One region of the Salipaludibacillus agaradhaerens genome, then DNA from elsewhere that is predicted to be linked to it. Evidence: riboswitches for the same ligand, from Rfam matches in the RefSeq annotation. Region 1 holds a riboswitch; each other region holds the start of a gene.
What was found. A riboswitch is a leader RNA that binds a small molecule or an ion and turns the genes downstream of it on or off. The one in region 1 is predicted to bind cyclic di-GMP.
Positions count from the first base shown of each region.

Region 2: another riboswitch for cyclic di-GMP. It lies ahead of BK581_RS14585 (pyridoxal phosphate-dependent decarboxylase family protein); the one in region 1 lies ahead of sda (sporulation histidine kinase inhibitor Sda).
Region 3: another riboswitch for cyclic di-GMP. It lies ahead of sinI (DNA-binding anti-repressor SinI); the one in region 1 lies ahead of sda (sporulation histidine kinase inhibitor Sda).

Region 1 covers NZ_KV917378.1:640,078-646,338, forward strand. The annotation lists gene BK581_RS02940 (hypothetical protein) at 1-245, shown strand, start outside; gene BK581_RS02945 (hypothetical protein) at 269-574, shown strand; gene rlmN (dual-specificity RNA methyltransferase RlmN) at 627-1,709, opposite strand; gene BK581_RS02955 (arginine deiminase) at 1,964-3,196, opposite strand; gene BK581_RS02960 (YozQ family protein) at 3,404-3,577, opposite strand; gene sda (sporulation histidine kinase inhibitor Sda) at 3,674-3,880, opposite strand; cyclic di-GMP riboswitch class II at 3,903-3,985, opposite strand; gene BK581_RS02970 (3'-5' exonuclease) at 4,611-5,216, shown strand; gene BK581_RS02975 (glutathione peroxidase) at 5,324-5,806, shown strand; gene BK581_RS02980 (DUF2207 domain-containing protein) at 5,919-6,261, opposite strand, start outside.
Region 2 covers NZ_KV917378.1:3,119,777-3,126,037, forward strand. The annotation lists gene BK581_RS14580 (methyl-accepting chemotaxis protein) at 1-1,111, opposite strand, end outside; gene BK581_RS14585 (pyridoxal phosphate-dependent decarboxylase family protein) at 1,105-2,763, opposite strand; cyclic di-GMP riboswitch class I at 2,851-2,938, opposite strand; gene BK581_RS14590 (glutamine--tRNA ligase/YqeY domain fusion protein) at 3,321-4,970, shown strand; gene BK581_RS14595 (type 1 glutamine amidotransferase domain-containing protein) at 5,246-5,905, opposite strand; gene BK581_RS14600 (PilZ domain-containing protein) at 5,998-6,261, opposite strand, start outside.
Region 3 covers NZ_KV917378.1:969,369-975,629, forward strand. The annotation lists gene BK581_RS04645 (Na/Pi cotransporter family protein) at 62-1,660, opposite strand; gene BK581_RS04650 (DUF1189 domain-containing protein) at 2,162-2,941, shown strand; gene BK581_RS04655 (helix-turn-helix domain-containing protein) at 3,204-3,527, shown strand; gene BK581_RS04660 (helix-turn-helix domain-containing protein) at 3,999-4,241, shown strand; gene sinI (DNA-binding anti-repressor SinI) at 4,345-4,470, opposite strand; cyclic di-GMP riboswitch class I at 4,515-4,615, opposite strand; gene BK581_RS04665 (NfeD family protein) at 4,980-5,609, opposite strand; gene BK581_RS04670 (DUF1002 domain-containing protein) at 5,953-6,261, opposite strand, start outside.

The DNA of each region.
Region 1 (6,261 bases):
CCATGATCGCGATAGCTTTAACCGTGACTACGCTCATTGTTGCAACAGTGAAATTTCCAGTGAGTTTGTTGTTAAGTTTTGTTGCCATTATTTTCTCAATCATTGCTTTAGTAGAATTAAGAACGCCGACACAAAAAGGAAAAGTTTTAGCAGTAGTAGCACTTGTTGTTAACTTACTTGTTTGGCTGGTCACCATTGGGCTGCTTGTGTATGGTTATTTTTTATACCAATCTATCCATAATTAGCCGATTTAAAAGGACTGAAAAACATGGAAACCCCTTCAGCAAAACAAGAACTAACGTCTTTAGATTCAAATCATCGTTCATTTAGTTTTATAGCCATTTTATCAGCTGGGATGTTAGTTTTTACTGCCTTTTCTTTCTATCAAGATTGGGATATAACTTTATTTTCCTTCGTGTTAACGATTATTTTGTCTCTTGTAGGTATAATGGACACAGTGGAAAAAAATAAAGTTGGCAAGCGACTCAGTTTACTAGTACTATTCCTTTGCTTAGTAGCGATCATTCTGCCTGTTATATTACTGATTTTCTTCACGATGGCAATCGGTCAATAAAAAACCGGGACGCCTACCTTTGCAGGGTAGAGTCCCGGTTTTTTACCGATTATTAACTTCTGGCTTTCGCTTTTTCGCGATCTTTTCTCATTTGTTTACTTCTTAATTGCCCACAGGCCGCATCAATATCAGAGCCTTGTTCATGCCGAACACCACATTGAATACCATTTTTCATCAAAATATCATAAAACGTGAGTATGGCCCCTTTTTGGCTTTGTTTGTATTGGATATATTCATCAACAGGGTTATAAGGAATCAAGTTAACATAAGTTAGCTTTTTCTTATCCTTAATAAGCTCTACTAATTGCTGTGCATGCTCTGGCTGATCATTCACACCATCCAGTAGAATATATTCAAATGTAATACGCCTGTTCCTCTTCTTTAAGTAATAATCAACTGCTTCCATGAGTTTTTCAATCGGCTGGGCTTTATTAATTTTCATAATTTGCGTGCGCAACTCATTATTTGGAGCATGTAAAGAAACTGCAAGGTTCACTTGAAAATCTTCATCTGCAAAGTCATATATCTTTTTAATAATTCCACTCGTAGAAACGGTAATATGTCGTGCACCAATAGCTAATCCTTTATCACTGTTCACGATCCGGAGGAAATTCATTAAATGAGTATAATTATCAAATGGTTCGCCGATTCCCATTACTACAATATGGCTAACACGTTCTCCTTTTCCTGTCTCATCCATACTATGTTGTACGTTCATAATTTGTTGGACAATTTCACCACTGGTTAAATCACGATCTTTAGACAATAAGCCACTTGCACAAAAACTACACCCAATATTACACCCTACTTGCGTTGTCACACAAACGGAAGCACCGTAATCAAAACGCATTAATACAGTTTCAATTAAATTACCATCACTTAGTTTGAATAGGAATTTTTCAGTGCCATCACTTGAAACTTGCTTTGAATGTAATTGAAGTGATTGAATCACAAAATGATTTTCAAGTAATTGAATACAGTCTTTTTTTAAATTCGTCATCTCATTAAATGAGGTAACACGCTTGATATATAACCAGTCCCACACTTGAGAAGCGCGGAATGGCTTTTCCCCTTTTTCTGTAAACCACTCTTTTAATTGGTCAAATGTTAAACCGTAAATCGATGGTTTCGTCATTTTAACCCCTCATTTCACTTTATTTATAATGATAGCTCTACCAATAATCTTAGTAGTTCAAACTGAGACATCTTTTATGTGAACGACTCATAAAATACGAGATCCTCTTTTTAAACCAACAGCTATTATCTCAATTTTCATCTCACAATTCAAGCAAGATTTGGTGTTACACGACAGCTTTATACTTATTTACACGATGCCTCTCGTTTTTAAGAACAATCATATATTAAAATGACGCATAGGGGAGGAATACATTACTTTCGTTTTAATGGCATCGTCATACAACGCGGTCCTCCACGACCTCTTGCTAATTCGGAACTGGGAACTTCAATCACATTAATCCCGTGCGCTCTTAACGTATCGTTTGTGACATAATTTCGATCATATGTGATGATTGTCCCTGGAGCAAGGGCAAATGTATTACTGCCGTCATTCCATTGTTCTCGTGCCGCTTCAATAGCTTGACCGTCTCCGACTGGTATAAGTGTCACCTCTTCAAGTGCAAGACATTCTTTAAGTGTTTTTGTTAAGTCATTTCTTTTTTCTACTTCGATCTCACCGTCTTTATTCTCTTGAAGGATGTAAATGTCCATTTCCGCGGCAATTTTCATCACAGTGGGATGAATCGTAAATTTGTCAATATCAACTTGTGTAAAAACGGTATCTAAATGCATAAAAGCTCTTTTTTTCGGTATTTGAATCGCAATTACTTTCTTAAAGCCTGTTTTCAGTGTTCTTAAATTTCTAAATAATTTTTCTATGGCATGGGGACTTGTACGTGCACTAATACCAATTGCTATAACATCCGGTGATAAGATGAGAATATCACCTGCTTCAATAGGAAAACCATCGTCCTTATCATAAATAATAGGTATATCTTTATTAACATAATCATGGGAATGTTTTACGATATATTTTAAGAATAGCGTCTCATTCTTGCGAGCCTTTTGGTCCATTAAATTTAAGGAAATAGACTCACCAATGATAGCTGCGGGGTCTCTAGTGAAATACATGTTTGGTAAAGGATCTAAATAAAACGGAAAATCATGATTAATCATCTCAGCCATCAAGTATTCCGATTTCACATCCACTTCATTTCTTCTAACGCCACTAATCACTGTTTCAACGAGTTCAGCAGGTGGTTTAGATACTAGAAATTCTTCTAAGCTATAATAAATACCGCTGTCATACCTCAAATGTTTTAATGAGGCATGAAGAAATTCAGTAATAAATTTTTTTCTGACATGTTCTTCTTTAAGCGCTTCCGTAGCCATATCTGTTAAATAGACGACCTCTGCCCCTTTTGATGATAAAGCTTTTACAAATTCATCGTGTTCACGTTGCGCAATTCTTAAATTAGGAATATCATCAAACAATAATTCTTCCATATACTCTGGGGATAGGTTTTCTATTTCTTTTCCGGGCCGATGCACAATCACTTTCTCTAACTCATTAATTTCTGAAAAAATCCTAAAGGGAGTTGTCATAAACTAATCTTCCTTTCTGACTTATCTAATTTTAAGAAATATACCTTAATTATACCCTCTTAACATTATTTGCGCGATAATCGTTAAATAACCTTCCGATAATGTTTTATTATAAACATCTTAAAACCAAAAATTACCTCCGCTATAAATGGAGGTAATAAAAGATAACAGTTAAGCTAAAAAAATGAGATTAAGATCAGTGAATCATTATTTGTTATTATCCGTTTTCTTATGATCGACTGTTCCAACGTTATAACTATCTTCCAGTTGTTCATGAACCGTTGACACACCACTAGAAAACTCATCCTTTTTTTTGTCATCTTCATAATGGAAGTGCCTATCCCCCACGACATGTCCTGTAAGGTTACTCTTTTTTCGCATAAAATCACCTTCCTTACTTGGTTTTATAACTAGTATGAAAGCAAGTAAAGAAAACTATGCGAACAGTTAGGAGAAAAGTAAACGGTATTTGTGACATTAACTGGAGTAATGAGTTTTACTTACCACATGGTTTATTTTACGACAATTAGGTGTTGTAGGTGTATGGCTTTTAGTATATATTTTTCTACTTTCTAATTCATTTTCAAGTATTTTAATGAATTCTGTTTCTAAGCCAAGTTCTTTCGCATGTGTATACACTTCCAATAATTGATCGCTATTTAAACGCTTAATTGATGAAGTCAATGTACAAACCTCCCCTTCTTTATTTACTCAGGTCGGTTGCACTAGCAGCTCCAAACTATTCAAGTGCCCAATTACAAATAGTTTTTCATCGCTCCCGTAAGTAGTATAAATCCCTTAATTTTATGCCTCTACTCACTAACTGTTCATATTAGTAATGCAAAAATATCCCAATATCAAAAGGTATTATATCATAGTTTATAGTAAATAAAATGTGATTTAACTTACTTTTTTATGAATTGGGGAAATATCGTCCAAAAGGATGAGAAATAACTTAAATATAGCCCCATTATTTTTGAATAATTAAGCCGTAGGGGTAGTCATAAGTCCCATTAAAAGGCATTTTTTATTATTAGAATATGTAAACTGTTACTTTTCACTATTACCTGGTTAATATAATACCAATTTTTAATAGATTTAGTTAACTGAATGAATGTCATAATCCAATGTCACGCTCCATATAACGAATATTATTGTAAATTAATAAAAAATGTCCGTTATTAAAAAAGAAAAACATGACTCAACTCGCATAAAAGGGTGTGACGTCGCTACGAACTTACCGTTATTAATATAGACAGTGTCTCTGTCATGATTCGGTGTCAAAGTAAACCAAGTTAGTGGTGTTCGGATAACACTATATGACCAATTCTAAGTCAGAATGTAATGTCCCCCTTTTATTTTGCCGATAGAGCTGATATTCTATAGGAAACGTATGTTCTTTAGGAGGCTTTTAATGAATTTTATAGCGATTGACTTTGAAACAGCTTCCAGGCAACGTGATAGTGCTTGCGCCATTGGACTAGTTCAAGTTATTGACGATTGTATTGTTGATGAAGTTTACACACTTATCAGACCGAGAAATTCATACTTTGATCCCTTTTGTGAGAGAGTCCATGGAATCACATGGGAGGATGTTAAGAACGCCCCATTATTTAGTGATGTTTGGTCTGATCTCGCTCATTACTTTGAAAATAGTTTAGTCGTAGCTCATAATGCTTCTTTTGATATAAGCGTTTTAAAGAGCTCCTTACAAGCTATTGGCTTGCCTTACCCTTCAATGCTATACAATTGTACCGTGGCTATTGCGAAAAAAACATGGCCTGAGTTTTACAATTTTAAGCTTAATACGATAGCAGCTGAATTAGATATGACATTTAATCATCACCATGCTCTTGAAGATGCCCAAGTAGCCGCACAAATCGTACTAAAAGCAGCTGAAATACATAATACTTTTGAAAACGACGCTTTCTTTGAAAAAATCAAGCTTTACAACGGTATCCTCTCACCTGGTCTTTCTCTGACGCCGGCCATGAATAAAAAGAAACAATTAGCAAAATGAAGACAATAATTATGTTCAAAGAAACGAAGCATGTTTCTTGCTAGATTAACCTCTCAAGTGATTAAATATAAATAGTGTAATAGTGTTTATTTAGGAGGAGCGCGCTAATGACAACAATTCATAATTTCACTGTACAAAAGCCTAATGGTGATGAGGTAAGTCTAGAGGAATATAAAGGTAAAGTTGTTCTCATTGTGAATACAGCGACGAAGTGTGGGCTGGCACCGCAATTTAAAGAATTACAAGCTCTTTATGAACAATATAAAGCTGATGGTTTAGAAGTATTAGGGTTTCCCTCTAATCAATTTATGAACCAAGAACCATTAGAGGATGATGAAATGGAATCTGCGTGCGAAATCAATTTCGGCGTTACCTTTCCATTATTTAAGAAAATTAACGTTAACGGCCCTTCAGCACATCCACTTTACAAACACCTGAAGGAAAAAGAAAAAGGGATGTTAAGTAAAGAAATAAAATGGAATTTCACTAAATTTCTTATTAATCGAGATGGTGAGGTTATTAAACGATATTCCCCTCAGACCTCCCCAAAAAAAATAGAAACTGATATAAATCAATTACTTCAATCTTAATATCCACTAAATGAGAATCGGATACTCGCACTAACTGAAACGGCCCATAATTGACGGGCCGCTTTTTTAAAGGAGATTTAAACCTTACATCGTTAGAAAGAAATGAAACTAATTAAAATGCGCCTGAACCTCCTCCGCCACCCCCAACTCCAGTTCCACCACCAATACTATTGTTTCCATTACTGTCTAAACCAGCAGATTCATTGGCAGATACAGTCCGTTTAAAGTCTTTGTTAATGGCCATACCGACCAGCATAAATGTGACTACTCCGTTCGATATATCTGAAGACGGTCCCTTTAAAGACAGCTTATTAATATTATCTAAATATGATTGAATCTCTTTAGCTATTTTCTCTACAGAATGATTGTGAACGCCTAAGCCAAATACGAAGGCTTTCATTTGTTTTTCTTGAGGCCATTTCTTCCAATCTTGCGTATTCATCTGTGATAGATGA
Region 2 (6,261 bases), 2.5 Mb from region 1:
GCAGCTTTGAGACAACATCTGCAGATTGGCTAACATGCTCGTTAATCGCCGTCATATGGGTTATCGCTTGATCAATAGAAGTAGCGCCTTCTTTAGCAGCATGGGCCGTTTCTTCTGACATTTGAGCTGTGGTTGCCGCTTCATTGGCTACTTCGCCCATCTCAACAGACAAAGCTTTACAATAATCATTTAAGCCTTCCATACGTTCTTGTTGATCCCCTGATGAGGATGCGATCATTTGAATCGTTTCACTTACATGGGAGATGGATTCACTCGTCTGCTCGGAACTCGCAGAAAGTTCTTCCGATGTGGCAGCCACTTGGGTTGCTTTATCCCCAACTTGGGAAATCATCATACGTAAGTCACGAACCATTTTATTAAAATGTTCCGATAGCTGGCCTAACTCGTCTTTAGACGTGACGTCAATATCCTCAATGTTTAAGTTGCCTTGTGCCACCTTTTCTGCATGGTCTGCCAGTGCTGTAACAGGTAGGCTGATTTTACGAGTAATGACAATAGAAATCACGATAGAGGCGATAATCATACCGCCAGCTAGGATGAGAGATATGATAATTCCCCGGGTACTAGCTGCACTCACAAATGAGGCATCACGATCTAATCCAAAAATGGCCTCCGTTCCTTCAACTGGTGAGAAATAAGATTTAAATGTTCCGAATTCATCTTCATAGATCTCACTTATAGCATCCGTTCCTCCCATAGCTGTGTGCATATCATCAGAGAAGGTGTAGGTCTCCATCGTCTCATCGTATTGGCTTAAGGCAATGATATACTCTTCATTACCTGATTGACCCAATACGTAAGCATTTGCTACACCTGAAGACTCTTGGAAACTGTTAACCTCACTCTGAAGTTCTGCAAGGGCATTGCTGTCACCTTCATGAGCCGCTTGGACTAATTGACTGTCAATACTATCGCTCATCAGGCTCATATTCACTGTCAAGGCGTCTTCAAAGCTAGGAATCACATAATCATCAATTAACTGGCTGGAAAAGTAATATATGACACTGCTAAAGATGAGAGCAAAGAGAATCATAGGTCCCATAATACCAAGAAGAAACTTTTTAAATAACGATGATGAAACGTTTAACATGAGAACGTTACCTCACTTTCTGTTGATTTAGTTGCTTCTACCGCTTCTTGTATAAAGGTGATCACGTCAGGAATGTGATCTGTTTCCGTATAAGGTGAGATCGTAAAAAACTTAGAGACGTAAACCGGCTGCAATTCCCCATCATTTTTACATGGGACAAGATCAAATTTCTTTGTGTCACCTAGGAAAATACGGGCTCTATGGGCACCGAAATATTCGAAGAGAGCTTCATTTCTTTTATTTGTTTCCATTATTTGTTCTTTCGTTAACTGGCCCTCTACTTCCATTTCCCAATTGTTAGTCTTGCTATACAGCCTAAAGGCTGTCACAGGACCGGGGTTTAATGGATTCGTGACACATAACTCAGGTAAAGTTGCTTGAAGCTTTTCTCGAAAAACAAGATTGACTCTTACATAGTTAGCCAACAGTATTTGATAACCTTCTACCCCGAAAAGTTGTAACGCTGCCATAATGGCAATGGAGCTGGCCATTCGTGAGCATTCTAATGTGTAGCTTGTGTGATAGTCACCGTAACCTCTGTCACCGACATATGGTGATTCGGCAGCATCTAAATCAATTAATGACAAATCTTCTTTGTTTTTCACTAAGAAAAGACTGGTTGCATAAGGTGTTTGACCGAGCTTTTGGAAATCAAAACATAAGCTGTCAGCTAAGTGTAAATGCTGCATTTTAGAGGTGATTATCTGCAATCCAGTAAGCACCTTTTCTTCAAAGTTTAACGGATTTACCTTAAAATCGTACGCGTTAAAAAAGGCATAGAATCCTCCGAGAGCTGAGTCAGCATGAATATGAACAGGAGGTAAGCCATGCATATCTGTAAGGGCATTTGTCGTATCTTTGATTGCCTGAATATTGTCAATACCAAAGTTATCAGTTGTACCAGTTGTAGCCACAACGTAAACAGGTTTACCTCCTTCTTCAATCACTTTTGCCATTTTAGAGGCAAGATCTTGTTCGTCCATGGCGTGATCTCGCTTTGTACGAACCTTAATCACATGGCTTCGTCCAATACCAGTGGCTTCAGCTGATTTAATTAAACTATAATGGGCTTGCTCAGAGGAGAACACATACAGATTATCAGGAACACCGTGCTCCACTGCATCAGGACAATGTTTTGCAATAGCAAGGCGGAGTCCCGTAAAGACAGCTCCTTGTCCACCCCATGTTGTATATCCCCAGCTCTCATTGACATCAAAGCCAGCAATACGTGACATCATGGCAATGACTTTCGTTTCTGCCTCCGCACCGGCCGGACCATAAACATCCCATAAATTATTCCCATTCAATAGGGAGGCTGTTAGTTGACCTATGAGTCCGGGAATACTTGCCATCGGAAGGACATTCGTCAAAAAGTATCGGGAATGATAGGGGTGCCCTGTCATTAAGCTTGTCATACTGTCTACTAAGTGAGACAGACTTTCACCCTGTAGGGGGACTTCAGCTGTTTGGATGAGCTGCTGATAAAAATTTGTTTCACGCTGTTTCTCATGTCCTAAACTAGCGTAATCTGGACGCTTCATCCCATCCATTTTTTCTAGAAGAGTGGTAATTAATTGCAGGAAATTCTCTCTGCTTTCACGATTGCCATCTTCACTAGGGAAAAGCTTTTGCACGTCATTAAGTGATTTCATTCAGTAACCTCCAATCATATTTTTAAACATAAAAAAATCCCCACTTTAATAATGGGGGTCCGGTAACATACGTAAAACGCTAATATGTTAAGCAACTCAGCCATCTTAACTTTTTAAAAGCGTTAGACCTGGAGCTTTGCGTCCCTGTTTTTCAACAGGTTTGCCCATTATTATTGTGTTATATTGAACATAATTAAAAGTATCACAATAGGACTAAAGTAATCAATACATTTACACATTTGTCACAAAATATGCCATTAAATGCTTGTAAGTCCTATCTTTAGGTCATGGATAATTAGTGAATGATTAGGCCTTTCAGAGGGGATGGCTACAAAAAAGAAATAAATGAAATTACGCAACGAGTGAAAAGTAAGGTCATCCATAGATATCCAGTCTTATTTATGATATAACGAATAATAGACATGTTATTTAAACAGATTAGTTACTTTTGTCGACTGCTCAGTCGTATCGATGTTAATAAAGTGGCTCTAAAAATGTAGACTATTTTAAAGATGGTAATCATGAACAGAACTTTTGTGATAGAAAGGTGTAGAGACATGAGTGAAAATGTAAATAATTCATCACATTTCATTAAGTATATTGTGCAAGAGGACTTGGATGAAGGAACCTACGAGCATGTAGTGACACGGTTCCCACCAGAACCAAATGGCTATTTGCACATCGGTCACGCCAAATCAATCGTCTTAAACTTTGAGTTGGCAGATGCTTTTAACGGCAAGACGAATCTTCGGTTTGACGATACAAATCCATTGAAAGAAGACCAAGAGTTTGTGGATGCCATTAAACAAGATATTCAGTGGCTTGGTTATGAATGGGACGGTTTATTTTATGCGTCTAATTACTTTGAAGAGATGTATGAACGTGCCGTATTGCTCATTAAGAAAGGCCTCGCATATGTAGAAGATTTAACACAGGAAGAAATCCGCCAGTATCGGGGTACCTTAACTGAGCCAGGTAAAGAAAGTGAGTCACGAAGCAGGAGTGTTGACGAAAACCTTGCACTTTTCGAAAAGATGAGAAAAGGTGAATTTGCCAATGGAGAAAAGGTGCTTCGGGCTAAAATAGACATGTCATCACCGAACATTAACTTGCGAGATCCTGTCATTTACCGAATTTCTCATACTGAACATCATAATACCGGTGACAAGTGGTGTATTTATCCAATGTATTCCTATGCGCACCCACTTGAAGATGCCATTGAAGGTGTAACACATTCCATTTGTACGTTAGAGTTTGAGGATCAGCGGCCATTGTATGACTGGGTAGTGGAACATACAGAAATAGAAGGTACGCCAAAGCAAATTGAATTTGCTCGGTTGAATTTGACAAATACGGTCATGAGTAAGCGTAAATTGAAACAGCTCGTGGATGAAGGCTATGTGGATGGCTGGGACGATCCGCGAATGCCTACCCTGTCAGGCCTAAGACGCCGTGGATTTACCGCTGATTCTATTAAAACATTTTGCCGCGAGATCGGTGTAAGTAAAGCGGACAATCTTGTAGACGTACGCATGCTAGAGCATTTTGTTCGTGAAGATTTAAAATTACAATCACCGCGCACGATGTCCGTTTTAAAACCCTTGAAAGTAGTCATTACGAACTATCCAGAAGGGGAAGTGGAGTGGTTGGATGCTGAGGTTAATCCTGAGAATGAAACGATGGGGACACGGCAAATTCCTTTTTCACGGGAAATTTATATTGAGCAAAGTGATTTTATGGAGAACCCGCCAAAAAAATACTTCCGCCTCTTTCCAGGTAATGAAGTGCGTTTAAAGCATGCTTACTTTATTAAATGTGAGCAAGTCATTAAAGACGAGGAAGGCAATGTCATTGAGCTTCGCTGTACGTATGACCCAGAGACGAAGAGCGGCAGTGGTTTTACAGGACGTAAAGTGAAAGGGACACTTCATTGGGTTGAAGCAACTCATGCGAAAGAAGCCGAATTCCGCTTATATAATTCCTTAATTGATGATGAAAAAAGCGGTGACGACTTCCTTGATGCCGTTAATCCTGAGTCATTGGACGTTGTCCATGGCTATGTAGAGCCGAACATGGCTGACGTCAAAGGGAATGATAAATTCCAATTTTTCCGTCACGGTTATTTTAACGTTGATCCGAAAGATTCTCATGAAGATAAGCTTGTCTTCAACCGAATTGTTGAGTTAAAAAGTTCATTTAAGTTATAAGCGGAGCAAAATAAGGGCAGATAACAAAAGCTTGTAGCTAGCGAACTGTGTACAGACAAAAAATAAAGAAAACACTTGGGCAGGAGATTATTTCTTCTGTCCCTTCGATTTGAGTGGTCATCTCCTCTTTTAGCATGATGCCTTATAAGCCGGCACGTTTAATTCCCCCAAGTGACGCCACGCAAAAAGCGTCTCCCCCACATGTTGATAATAGGTTATCAACAAGCAAATGTTAAAAAGGGGGAGACGCCTATATCACTTACCGAAACTTACATTTAGTTTCTTAATGCTTCAACCACTTTATCGGCCGTGCTTTGACTGGACATTGGGTTTTGACCAGTAATAAGCTGACCGTCATGCACTGAATAATCGCTCCATTTATCGCCACGGACAAATTTGCCGCCACGGGCTTTTAACTCTGATTCAAGTAAGAAAGGAACGGCATCATCTAATTGCATTTCCCGTTCTTCCTCATCCGTAAAGGCCGTTATTTTTTTCCCTTGGACGAGAGGGGTGCCATCTTTGTACGTAACATTTACAAACGCACTCGGTCCATGACAAACCGATGCAAGAATCGTCCCGTCTTCTGCGTGTTCTTGCAGGAGTCTTTTCAGCATTTCATTTTCAGGAAAATCAAAAACGGTGCCGTGACCACCAGGTATAAAGACGGCATCGAACCCAGAGATATGTTTATCTGATAACTTCTCTGTATTAGTAAGCTTTGATTGTGCTTCTTGCCATTCAAATTTTTCCTCATCAGGCAGACTGTTCGGGTCAAGGGGGACTTGCCCACCCTCAATGCTTGTAACCGTGACATCAAAGCCGTGTTTAACAAATGTGGCATAAGGTGCGGCATATTCTTCTAACCAAAGGCCAGTGGCTTGGTCATTTATTGTTGAATGACTCGTTAACACCATCAATATCTTCTTAGTCATCATTAGCCTCCTTAAAAAGTTTCTCCTAATCTATTCCCATATGTACAAACAGACTAAACCTGTGTAAAGAGTTCAGATGGGGAGCGGTGTTATTAATAGCATTTGTTATAAGCTTTTAGCGCTGTTAGCATGTCTTTTTCATGTGTGTCGGTGGTAAGTTTGATCCCATAAATAAAGGCATTTTTATCACGTTTTTTCCAAAGAGGACGCCCCTGTACGGTTAGGAAGCAGTGTGCAATAGTGAATGTGAATGTCACTTCTAACTGTTTATTAACAGGAAGGTCAAGAGGCGCTTTTAAGCGTAGACCACCTAAACTGGCATTTAGAATCGTCCCTTTAGCTTGAGAAGAGCGATA
Region 3 (6,261 bases), 330 kb from region 1:
TTAAAAAAATATTTCAAGCGCCGTAAATCACCTGTTCATCAGTACGGCGCTCGAATTTTTTCTACTCTTCTTCAATAATTGCTTCTGCGATGTTTACAGAATGGTCTCCAATTCGTTCAAGGTTGCTAATCATATCGACAAATACAATTCCCGCCGAAGCTTCACACTTTCCTTCATTCAACCGCATAATATGCTTTTTGCGCAGTTGCCGCTCCATTTTGTCTATTTGTTCTTCCTTTAATACAACTGAACGAGCCGCCAAAATATCATCATCTTCTAAAGCTTTCACTGCCTGTTGCAATGTCTCTATAGTAAGAGTAAACATTTCTTTTAAATCTTCCATTGCTAACTCTGACATTTTCACTTTATTAGTTACTTGATACTCAGCTAATTCAATTATATTTTCCATATGATCACCAACGCGCTCAATATCCCTGACTGTATCCATAAGCATAGAATGTAATCTGGAATCCTCAGCTGTCAATGAGTTTGTCGAAATTTTGATTAAGTAGTCTGTAATTTTGCGATCAAGATTATTGACGGCATCTTCAAATTGATACGTCAATTCTGCATGACGTTTTTGTTTGTTACTTACAAATTTCGAAGCTTCTTCAAGACCTTGCCTTGATAGTTCAGCCATTCTTAATGTTTCCTTTTTAGCTTGTCCTAAAGCAATGGATGAAGACTGGGAGATAAGCACAGGATCTAAATGCTGAGCCTTGTATTCTATTAAGGTTTCTTTCCCCGGTATTAACTTCGTTACAACTAACGCCAAAACAGCAACAAAAGGCAACTGAATTAAGACATTGGAGAAGTTAAATATACCATGTGCCACAGCTATCGTCATCTCTGCATTTAACGAAAAAGCTTCTTGTAAATAGGCCATCATTTTTATATAAGGATTAATAATTATTAACACGAGTATAGTCCCTATGACATTAAAAATAACATGAGTAAGGGCCGCACGCTTGGCAGCAATCGATGCACCAAGAGAGGCTAAAATAGCTGTAATAGTTGTTCCAATGTTGTCACCAAATAACACAGGTAACGCAGCATCTAGTTCTAAAGCACCTTGTGAGAATAATTGCTGCAATAAACCGATCGCTGCGGACGAGCTTTGGACCGCAACTGTAAATACTGTGCCTATTAATACACCTAAAAATGGGTTTTCACTCATACTAACTGTTAACTCAGCAAAAGCTTCAAGTTCTCTTAGTGGATAGAGTCCCTCTCCCATTAAACTTAACCCATAGAAAAGCGCACCAAAACCAAAGAAAACTTGACCGAAGTTATTCGCTTTTTTATTTTTCAAGAAAAAGATTAAAAAAGTCCCAACCGCTATGATAGGAAGAGCGTAGTCTGAAATTTTCAAACCAATTATAAAAGCTGTTATAGTCGTTCCAATATTGGCACCCATAATGACCCCTATAGACTGTCTTAAGGTCATAAATCCAGCGTTAACTAAACCAATAGCTAGAACCGTAGTCCCCGTGCTCGTTTGTAATAATACGGTCACAACAATACCAGCTATAACTCCCATAACAGGGTTGCTAGTAAATTTATCTAAAATATCTCTAAGTTTATCACCAGCAACTTTTTGCAACCCGTCTCCCATGTATTTAATACCAAACAGAAAGATGGCTAAACCGCCAAAAAACATAAATAATAAATCCTGCAATGGTAAATCCAAGCACTCGTCCCCCACTCCAACAAATTTCTATCTTATCTACTACCGTTCCCCATCGTACGCAATTAGTATTAATTTATTATTAACCATTTGTAAAGATTTTGTTAAGATTTTAAATTCGTTTCATATTCTCAGTCTATTTCAACGTACAAAATACACGACTTAATAAAACGACTGATACAACTCTTTGCTACAGACGAATGATGTCCCCAGGGCTTACCATCTGTTCGGTATGACGATAAGTCCTTGGATCATTGATTTTTTAGACAACGATGCCCCTGCGGAAGTCCCCGCTTTCGGTGCAATTCTTTATTAAGACATACGTGTAATAGCAACTATTTCTCATTGTTCACTTGTTCATGTCAAACATTCATTCTAATTAATAAAAATTTTGTTTACGCTGGCCTTGTAATTGTTAAAATGGCATAGTAATATTTAGAATTGGAAAAAATCGTTTTTAAAAGGAGTGAAGACATGAATATTTTCAAGCAATTCGTAAAAAGTTTAATCTCACCTCAAACCATCGCTAGTTTTCGTTTTCAAAAAATAGGAAAGGCCATTCTCTATGTTTTTTTTCTGATGCTTATCGCTTGTATTCCTTTAGCTTTTCAAATAGGTAGCGGTTTGAACGCCCTTTTTAATACAGTACATAAATATGTAGAAGAGCTGCCTTCATTTTATGTAGAAGATGGCCTTCTTGCCTCTGATGAGCTAAATGAGCCTTATATATCCGAAACAGACCATGGTTTCATCATCATCGACCCTACTGGTGATCTCAATCCAACGGACATTTCTGATTACGATATCGCCTATGCTTTACTGGAGAGAAGTGCTGTTATAATGGTTGCAGGAGACCCTGAAGTAGTAGGTTATCAAGAAATAGGTGTGCCATTTTCGTCGGATGAACTTCTTTCTATGGTAGAAACAGTTAATAACTTATTCCCATTAATACTTTCTTTAATCGTTTTGGGTGTATATTTAATAGGTACAGGTGTCAAGTTTATTGTTATTTTCCTTCTGTCACTTGTTATGCTACTTATGAAATCGAGTATGGCAAACCAATTATCTTATAAACAATGCTGGATCTTATCTGTATACACGGCAACCTTGCCAACGATTATAATAGTACTTTTTGGAACGTTCAATATCCTTGGTATGCCACTCTTATTTATTCTTTATTGGATTATAGCCATTATTATCATTACCTACGTTTTAAAAAGCATCCCAAAACCGAAAGACCCTATTACAGAATAAGAAGTTTTTAACCAACTCAAATGAAGCGGTAATATAGCCATTATATTACCGCTTACCTCATTACTTATTACACATTTCTTTAAAAAATTTAAGAAAAGAAAGCTCAATCAGTAAAAATATGATATATTAAGAATGTATCCCTTATAACGAACATCTTAAAACTTAATAGTGAACTTTTTATCACATAAATAATCATGACATGTTCTTGTAAGATAGATAATAATTTGATGTGTAAATATGAGTATATAGAGGAGGATATCCGATGATTGGTGAAAGAGTTAAAAAATATAGAAAAGAATCTGGTATGTCACTAACCGAATTAGCGGAAAAAGCAGGGGTAGCGAAATCCTATTTAAGTGCTATAGAGAGAAACATTCAAACGAATCCATCCATTCAGTTTCTAGAAAAAATCGCTAATGTACTTAACATAAAAATGGATCTTTTATTGCATGATGATGTTACAGACGACAAACAAATGGATGCAGAATGGCAATCTCTCGTGAAAGAAGCAATGGAATCAGGCGTATCCAAAGATGAATTTAAAGAGTTTTTAGAATTTAACAAATGGAAGATACAACAAAAATAATATGTTCACTTTAGTCGCTACCGCCACTTTATCGCTTTAAACTCCCTCATTCGCTTTAACTCCTCAAAGTGATGAAGTGGTGGAAAAATGAACCTCTCGTTCTTCGTTATACTTCAGTGTGTTGCAATCTCCCGAAAGTCATCATGTCAAAATCAATGAGTTTTACTCACACTTATTCCCTTAAGGTAACACGGCATTCTATTTATGAATAAACTTTTACAATAAAATAATTAAGGCCTATAATTAGCCAAAATATAACGCGTTCTTAATAAAGAATATAATTTTAGTATAAAAGATTTCCTACTAAATGGGAACCTTCAAAAATCGTCAAAATACTCATATAAAGAACTAAATTCGTTCTCAATGTCGTATATACTCCATTTTGCTCATTATTTCTTTTTTTAACAAATGACCATTGTGCTATATAATGAACAATATGAGGGAAAAACTTTGCATGAGAGGGGGATAACAATGATTGGTGATATGATTCGCTATCGACGTAAGGAAAAAGGTCTTACATTATCTGAGCTTTCTAGAAAAACAGGCGTTTCGAAGTCATACTTAAGTTACTTAGAGCGGAATAAAAAGAAAAATCCATCCATTGAAATTGTTAGACGTATCTTTATTACATTAGATCTACCCTTAACACCCTTATTTTATCAAGAAAGAACGATTGACCGTTCTATGACGGCAATGGAAGAACGATCGGTCTAATACCCTATTAGATTTTAAGTATTGGATGATATAGGATAGTCCACGTAACCCTCAGGCTAGTTTAAGATAAGGCTTCTTCAAAATATTTTGAAGAAGCCTTATCTTATATTGTTTTTAATTCTTTTTTCTTCACAAAAAACTCTCTCACTTCTTCTACTGTCAAACCCATGTCCTTTGCTTGATTAAGAAGCACTTCCCAATCTTTAAGTTGTTTTTCATCAATAGCCATTATAATTACATGATCCCCTCTCGCACAAACCATTATAAACACCGCTAGGCAGTTCAGCCATCATAGAGAGAGGTAAACTCCTTTAACTCTCCTTAGACCTGTAACTTTGCGTCTCTATTTTTCAATAGATTTGCCGTTGACTAGAAGAAGATCTGGTTCGAAAAAAATAATGTGACATTCGATGGAGCCAGAGATAATTATAAATAACTTTCAGGTGAAAAGTATGTCGAAAAATGTCATAATATTAAAATTCATCCCTATTGCCTACCCAACATTAAATATTCATTACATAAGTGCTTTTTCACTGTGTTTTCAGGAACATATTTCGAAAAAAATGCATAAATAGACATACTTTTTTGCATTGTTACATATTTACAATGAATTATGACTAGATCGTAAGTATGCTATTTTTAAAAAAATTTTAATGAATTTTTATTTCGCCCTATATAATTTGTCACATATTAGTGCAGTTCCTTTGAAATTATCGGCTTTATATAAGTTATCAGCCATTAATTTTTAGGTACTATAACGATACGTGTACCATCCACTGAAAGAACCTTCACTGTCTCATCTTCCTTAATCCATTGGTTATCTGACGTTGCACTGTAGAGTTTCCCGTCAACCTCTACGGTTCCCGTAGGTCTAAAAGGTGTTTTTGTGATCCCAGTTTTACCAACTAGTTCTTTATAACTGTCATTCATCGAATTATAACCATGTTCTGATGTCAATCTATCTTTCAGCGTCATCTTATCCCACATATTTCTACGTGGAAAAACTTTTGTGAATAGGTAAGATGAAGGAGCAGCTATTAAGAAGGCCATTGAAACAAGTGCCCCATACGTTAATCCAGGAGCAGGAATTGCTAACCCCAATACCATCAACAATATCCCCAAAGAGGCGATCGTGCCATCTGTCGTTACTTTCCCGTCAAAGATGATTAACGATAGACCGATTAGATAAAGTATGACTATCCACAAACTGTCTCCTGCGGTTACATGATAAGAAAAATAAATCGCCATAATGACGACACCTATTACACCGAACAATCCTTTAGTGCGTACCATCATCTCACCAAATATGAAGAGGGTAGCGATAAAAACAACAAAAAAACCAAAAGCAGCGTAGTCTAAAAATTCCATAATACTTCCTCCTTCCTAAATGCAGTCTTTACGTTATTGTATCAAATTTTCTATTCTAAAATCATTTACGTTACATTGACTAAAAAAGTTTCAGCATGAGAAGAAAATCACTTTGCTATGTTTAATAAAACGCCCTTCATCAATGAGAATTTTTCGTATTTCCCCACCGGTTGGTAGTTGAGTGAATCGCACATTCGCGTCCGTTAGCTTAAATAGATTTACGAGGTGAGCATTTTACGGACGGCTATCTGTGATAAAAAAAGTAGGGACGGTTTAGTTTCCCCTCCCTACTCACACATTCCAGCTAAATTGAGTTAACTTAGTAAAAATAGTGTTCTTTCTGTTAAGAACTAAACCAACCTTTCACGATATCAATTAGGTTTGAGATAAAATCAAGAATAGATTGTATGAATCCTTGACCTTCTTCACTATTTAAGAAATCACCAATGTTTTCACGTATTTTACCAATTTGATTTTGCACTTGGTCCCAATCAATATTTAAATCTTTCATACGATTAAATAATGAGACTAAACCATTTAATTCTTCATCAGTTAGAGTCATGCCTAACTCTCCTGCAATTCGTTGAATTAAAGCACGTAAATCTTCCTCTGTCTCTATATTTTCCTCAGCAAGTGCTTCTTTAATACGAGC